2 regions of the Streptococcus sp. IMAU 99161 genome follow, and region 2 is predicted to be linked to the other one. Evidence: predicted binding sites of a transcription regulator. Region 2 holds the regulator's gene; the other holds the start of a gene.
The links. The regulator Rex, encoded in region 2, represses fermentation and respiration genes when NADH is low (regulators of the CRP and FNR family bind a similar motif). The targets are predictions, from matches to a motif close to TTGTGAANTANTTCACAA.

Region 1 (3,418 bases), on a different contig from region 2:
TTAGCACCCGCTTGGCCTCCTTGCTCATTCTTGTCAGGTATTGCAGCTGTATCCGGCTTTGGCTCAAGAGCCTTATCTAAGGAAGGCTTCGGAGTAGCAGCCTCAGCCTTTCCATTTCCAGAATCTGCTGGACTTGTAGGAGTCTCCACCTTAGGTGCAAGCGGGGTTGCATCCGCTGTTTCACTGGATGGTTTTGGATGTTCTGCAGCTTCTTCAGTAGAAGGGGCAGGGCTAGGGGTTTGATCTGCTTTGGAAATAGCTGCTGCAACATCCTCAGGTAATTTGTCTAAGGGCTCAACCTGATGGATGACTTCCTCTTCAGATGTGGGAGCTTCCGTCTCTGCTGCATGCGCTAGTTGAACACCAAATAAACTAGCCCCAATCATGACCGATGCTGCCCCAATCGCAAACTTACGGATACTATAATGACAACGTTTTTCAAACATTTTATGGTTCATAAGAATCCTCTTTTCCTTGATCTTGAGTAAGCGTTTTCTTTTTCATCGACACCTCCTGATAAAACGCCTATATTTTATATCAATGTTGATATATTTAATATATCAAAACTTCAGAAAAATTGCAATGGATTATTTTCTTTTGATTCAAAAAAGAGCAAAACAGAAAGAATGTTTCAACATTCTTTCTGTTCCACTCTTCTATGATGAAGGCTTTTCAACTCATAGGCATTCTAGGATAATCTAGAACAATAGGATGCAATACCTTCTAAAATTCCCATTATTCTGGCTCAACTAAAATCTTGATTTGAGACTTATCTTGTGTCAATTCAATAAAGCCATCTTGGACGATATTTTCCAACTTGATTTTCTTGGTAACCAATTTTTCAGCAGAGAAATAGCCTTGTTCCATCAACTCTAATACTTTAGGGAAAATGTGACGGTAAGCAATAATTCCTTTGAGAGATTTTTCTTGGATGGCGAATTCATTTGGATTGATACTTGCTTCGCGTTCCCAAATAGATACAACCATACATTCCCCAGCTTTATGAACAGCTGCTAGGGCTTGGCCTAAAACGACCGGAACACCTGTAACTTCATAAGACACATCGGCACCACCACCTGTCAAACGATGGATAGCATCAACCACTGATTCACCATCTTGAGGATGAACCACAATGGCACCCAGCTCTTCCGCTTTAGCTTGGCGTTCAGGAGACAACTCAACCGCATAAATTTTTGAAGCACCTGCTGCACGAAGAGCTTCCACGATCAAGAGACCAATTGGCCCCAAACCAAAGACAACTGCTGTATCTCCAGCCTTGATAGCAGATTGACGAACAGCATAGACCGCAACAGCTGCCGGTTCTGTAAGAGCTGCTTGCTCATAGCTCAAGCTATCTGGAATCACATGCACAAGATCACCATCAAGCACACAATACTTCGCAAAACCACCATCAGCAGCAAGCCCAACAAAGTTCAAGTTTGGATCAAGATTGTAATCACCAATCAAGTTATGTTTTGCCAAAATTGGTTCAATCGTTACCCGATCGCCAACTTTCACTCGAGTCACATCACTTCCGACTTCGACAATTTGACCTGAGAATTCATGCCCCAAAGTAACCGGTGCTTTTTGACCAGAATAGACATGTTCTTCAGTTGGAATGAAGATCGGACCATCCAAATATTCATGCAAGTCTGTTCCACAGATCCCTGTGAACTTAACTGCCACTTTTACTTGGTGTGGAAGTACTTCAGGTACTTCGACTTCTTCGATACGAACGTCTTTTGCTGCATGCCAGCGAGCTGCTTTCATAGTAGCCATGTGAATGTCTCCTTTATATTTCCATGATTCGCAATTTCCTTTTTAGGAAACTCAACAACCCCATTGTAAGCCTTTTCACAAACTTTGTCAAGGAAAAATTGAACTAAAAAGCCAGCCCTCCAGCTGGTCTTATTTCTTCTTGATTCGTGAAGTCTCTATTCTCCAACCCACAATCCAACCAAAGACGAGGAGATAATTTTCAAGCGCACCAATCCCATTGACAGGCAGATGATAGTGAAAATAATTGAAGAGATGATTGGTCCCAATCCCGAGCCCACCAATAATTAAGGCCAATAGCACCGTCCGAAGATAAAACCAATCGTATTTAAGATTGACAGCAATCAGGATCACAAGAACTGCCATATTCCAAATCCCAATCTCCCGCTGCCAACCGACAGAAATACCATATCCCGAATGACTTCCCATATAGGATGGAAAGAATAGTTGGAAGATAATCGCTCCAGACATAGCGATAATGACTAGGATAAATAAAACTCTTAAAAATTTATTCATGTAATTCCTCCTAATACCTGTTGACATGTAATCGTCTTTCCTATTCTAACACAATTTTATGGATAGTAAAAACCAACCTCTCGGCTGGTTTTTTCTCTATTACTCTTCTTTCAACTTCGCCAATTCTTGGGCAAGTAACTTGAGGGCTACTTGTGGGTTGGCTTGGCCTTTGGTTGCTTTCATGAGGAAGCCTGTGAAGGCTTTGTCAGCGTTCCGCTTCCCTGATTTGAAGTCGGCTACGGCTGCTTCATTATCTGCAAAGACTTGGTGGATGATTGGAATCAAGACTTCAGGATCTGAAATCTGTACCAATCCGGCTTTTTCGACGTATTCACGCGCACCGCCACCGTTTTTCGCCAAATGAACGAAGACTTTCTTGGCAATCTTAGATGAGATGGTGCCATCTTCGATGATGGCAATCATTTCGACCAAGTTTTCTGGTGTCAATTGGATTTCTTCAAGCGTCTTGCCTTCTGCATTCAAGAATTGAGCAACTTCACCTTGGAGCCAGTTAGACACTTGTTTGGCATCTCCACCAAGGGCTACTGCTGCTTCAAAGAAGTCAGAAGTGACTTTCGTCGCTGTCAATTGGTTGGCATCATAGTCAGACAAGCCAAGCTCCGCCACGTAGCGAGCACGGCGATCTTTTGGAAACTCTGGCAACTCTGTGCGCATTTCCTCAATCCACTCATCTGAGATTTCAAACAAGGGAAGGTCTGGTTCTGGGAAGTAACGGTAATCTGCCGCTCCTTCTTTGACCCGCATAAGGATCGTGCTCTTGTGGGCTTCATCGTAACGGCGTGTTTCTTGACGAATGACACCACCTGAACGCAAGATTTTTGCTTGACGCTCCACTTCGTATTCAAGACCTTTGCGCACGTTTGAGAAAGAGTTCAAGTTTTTCAACTCCGTCTTGGTTCCAAATTCCTCTTGACCATAGGGACGAAGGGAAATGTTGGCATCCACACGCATGGATCCTTCTTCCATCTTAACATCAGAAATACCTGTGTATTGGATAACTTCTTTCAATGCTGTCAAATAAGCATAGGCTTCTTCAGGAGAACGCATATCAGCTTCAGATACGATTTCAATCAATGGCACCCCTTGACGGTTCAGGTCTACATAA
Region 2 (3,418 bases):
TGAGCAAATTGCTCAAGCTCTCCAAACCCTTCCCAATCGCATTCTCTTCACTTCAGGTGGATCAGAAAGTAATAATACAGTTCTAAAAGGCTACTGTCTCAAACACCAAGATCAAGGCAAGCATATCATTACGACTGCTCTTGAGCACCATGCTGTCTTAGAGCCTCTTGAATACCTTGTCGAACGTTTTGGATTCGAGGTAACGATCATTCAACCAAGAGATGGTCGCATACAGGTCGATGATCTCAAGGCAGCCCTGAGACCTGATACCATCCTTGTCTCGACCATGTATGCCAATAATGAGACAGGTGATCTCTTACCCATCAAAGAAATCGGCCAACTTTTAAAAAACCATCCTGCAGCCTTTCACGTCGATGCCGTTCAAGCAATTGGCAAGGTCCCTGTCTATCCTGAAGAGCTGGGAATCGATTTCCTCAGTGCTTCAGCTCATAAGTTTCATGGACCAAAGGGGGTCGGTTTTCTTTATGCAGCGACTCCAGATTTTGATCAACTGTTACACGGTGGCGATCAAGAGAATAAAATGAGAGCCAGCACCGAAAATCTTATTTCCATCGTCGGAATGGCTGAGGCACTTCATCAGGCTAGTCTTCATCAAGAAGAAAACTTCCGCCAGGTTCAAAAACTCGGACAAGAACTAGTCAATGGTTTAGCAACCTACGACTACTACGTAAACGCTTGTGATGACCACCTTCCCTTTGTATGGAACCTTGGCTTTCCAGGTGTGCAAAATGACATCTTACTCATGCGACTGGATCTAGCGGGTATCTCTGTATCCACTGGTTCTGCTTGCACTGCTGGGACCGTACAACCCAGCCATGTTTTAGAAGCCCTCTATGGCGCTGATAGTCCTCGTCTAAAAGAATCCCTGAGGATTAGTTTTTCAGAACTCAATACCACTGAGGAAGTTCAAACCTTCCTCGCAAGTCTTAAAGAAATTTTATCATAGGAGAACAATATGGCATTTGGAACTACTGTTTCATTAAAAGACTGTAAATATACCTATCGTCTTCATCCCAATGTAAAGAAATACACCCTTCGCGACAACACTTTTGCTGTCACAAAAGTCGGTAATTTCGAATTAAATCGTTTACTTGAGGCTGTCCCCAACAGCGGTGATGGATTTTTACTCAAAATCATTTTTAATAAAGACCTCTCAGGCTTCAAAATTAACATCACTGATAAGTCTGGGCTTCGCCTAGTCAACATCTTTAAAGATTCAAAAAATGACATCATCCAACAAAAATTTTATTTCTTAATGGATAGTCTCGTTGAAAGAGAAATTTTCGATAAAATCGAGGTTTAAAAATGGTTACTTTAACTTATATAGATGCTTATCAAGTGGAACGTACCACTACTTACACCGATCTTGCAGCCTGTATTCTTGATTTTTCAGGCTGTGTGACCCTTCCGGACACCTACAACGTTACGTCCATTCACTACAAGGGAAAAAGACTTCCTTATACTGGAAAAATAGACGGCCTCTACAACTTTCTAAAGAAGATTGAACAAGACGAAAGAGCCTAAACAGTTGCTACAAACAGAAAATTCTTTGTTTGTAGTAACTGTTTTCTTTTGGTAAAAAAATAGAGAAAAATCGGTTTAGATAGTTGATTTTTTCACAATCTTCCTATACAATAAAGGGGAAAGGTTGTGATATTGTGAAACATGATAAAAATACACCAATTCCACGCGCAACAGCAAAACGCTTATCCCTTTATTACCGCATTTTCAAGCGCTTCAACTCCGAAAAAATAGAGAAAGCTAATTCCAAGCAAATCGCAGATGCTATCGGAATTGACTCAGCGACAGTTCGTCGAGACTTCTCTTATTTTGGCGAATTGGGAAGACGGGGCTTCGGATATGATGTTAAAAAGCTAATGAACTTTTTTGCAGATCTTTTAAATGATAATGCGATTACCAACGTAGCCATTGTTGGGATCGGCAATATGGGAAGTGCGCTTCTTAACTACCGCTTCCACGAGCGAAACAAAATGAAAATTGTCATGGCTTTTGATGTAGATGACCACGAACTGGTTGATACCAAAAGTAAGGATGGAATTCCCATTTACGGAATTTCTTCAATCAAAGAAAAATTAAAACAAGAAGGAATCCAGACAGCTATTTTGACCGTTCCTAGTGTCAAGGCGCAAGAAGTGGCAAGCCTCCTTGTCGATGCTGGTATCAAGGGTATTTTAAGCTTTTCACCGGTTCATTTATCCCTCCCAAAAAGTGTTGTCGTTCAATATGTGGACCTAACCAGTGAGTTGCAAACCCTTCTTTATTTCATGAGAAAAAACGAAGAATAACAAGAACAGCTTTAGTAAAAAAAGAGTGTGGGACAGAAATCGGTAATTCGTTAGAATTCGATTTCGTCATCCCACCTCCGCACAGTTGAGTAGGGCTGTAAAAGCTGATGAAATCCGCGTAGTAGAGCAGCCCACTCAACCACTGCGTCTTGCTCTACAATCCAAAGAAAATTAAGAGGCTAGGACTTTTGTCCCAGCCTTTTTTTATACTAAGAGATCAGTCTCTTCACGGTAACTGTAATAGTTATCTTCCGAAACAATCAAATGATCCAACAAGGTTAAACCCATCACATCACAGGCTTCTATGACACGATTGGTGACCTCATCATCATTTTTACTCGGAAATACTGCACCAGATGGATGATTGTGAGCTAGAATGATAGAGGTAGCCATATGCTTTAAGGCATAGTGGAGAATTTCGCGCGGTTCTGCGATACTACGATTGACCGTTCCGATAAAGATAGTCTGTTGGTGAATAATCTCATTTTGTGTATTCAAATAGAGTGCTACTAGATGCTCCTGCTTCTTATGGCCAATTTCCTGTTGAATTTTATGGGCCAATTTTTGACTGCTCATGATCTGTTCTGAACTCATCAACTGATCTTTGTGAATCCGTCTTCCTAACTCGATAACCGCTTGCAGTTCAATTGCCTTGACACGACCAATTCCTGAGATTTCCTGCAACTCTTCTAAGGTCAAATTCCCCAGCTCTTTTAAACTATTCACAGACGTCAAGAGGTTTTGGGCAATCTCATAGACACTTTTTTGTTTATTTCCAGTCCTCAGTAGAATAGATACCAGCTCCTGGTGACTTAACTTCTCAACTCCCTCTGAGACCAAACGTTCTCTAGGAAGCAAAGATGGTTCAATAAATGAAATTTCGTACATAATTTCCTCCTCACTTATTAATTCGTAATCAAAAGAGAAAATCATGTATTTCTTTACTGACAAGATATTTCTTGCTTCAAATCATCCAATACTAGCACTTGGTCTTTCTTAAACCAAATTTGGTATCCGCTCTGTACTTGCTCCAGTTCTTTTAAAAATGTTTGAATCTCAGAACGCATCAAATACTCTTGGTGCTGAGGAAT

Region 1: a site for Rex is predicted at 1,843-1,860, ahead of HA044_RS06020 (2,3-butanediol dehydrogenase). Genes of this name have one in related genera too.

What each region holds. Positions count from the first base shown of each region.
Region 1 is NZ_JAAPAW010000011.1:88,001-91,418, reverse strand. It holds gene HA044_RS06025 (SIALI-17 repeat-containing surface protein) at 1-458, opposite strand, end outside; gene HA044_RS06020 (2,3-butanediol dehydrogenase) at 736-1,779, opposite strand; gene HA044_RS06015 (hypothetical protein) at 1,909-2,292, opposite strand; gene gatB (Asp-tRNA(Asn)/Glu-tRNA(Gln) amidotransferase subunit GatB) at 2,392-3,418, opposite strand, start outside.
Region 2 is NZ_JAAPAW010000006.1:7,378-10,795, forward strand. It holds gene HA044_RS02325 (cysteine desulfurase family protein) at 1-967, shown strand, start outside; gene HA044_RS02330 (DUF1831 domain-containing protein) at 977-1,324, shown strand; gene HA044_RS02335 (DUF4649 family protein) at 1,327-1,545, shown strand; gene HA044_RS02340 (redox-sensing transcriptional repressor Rex) at 1,680-2,327, shown strand; gene radC (DNA repair protein RadC) at 2,532-3,215, opposite strand; gene HA044_RS02350 (porphobilinogen deaminase) at 3,269-3,418, opposite strand, start outside.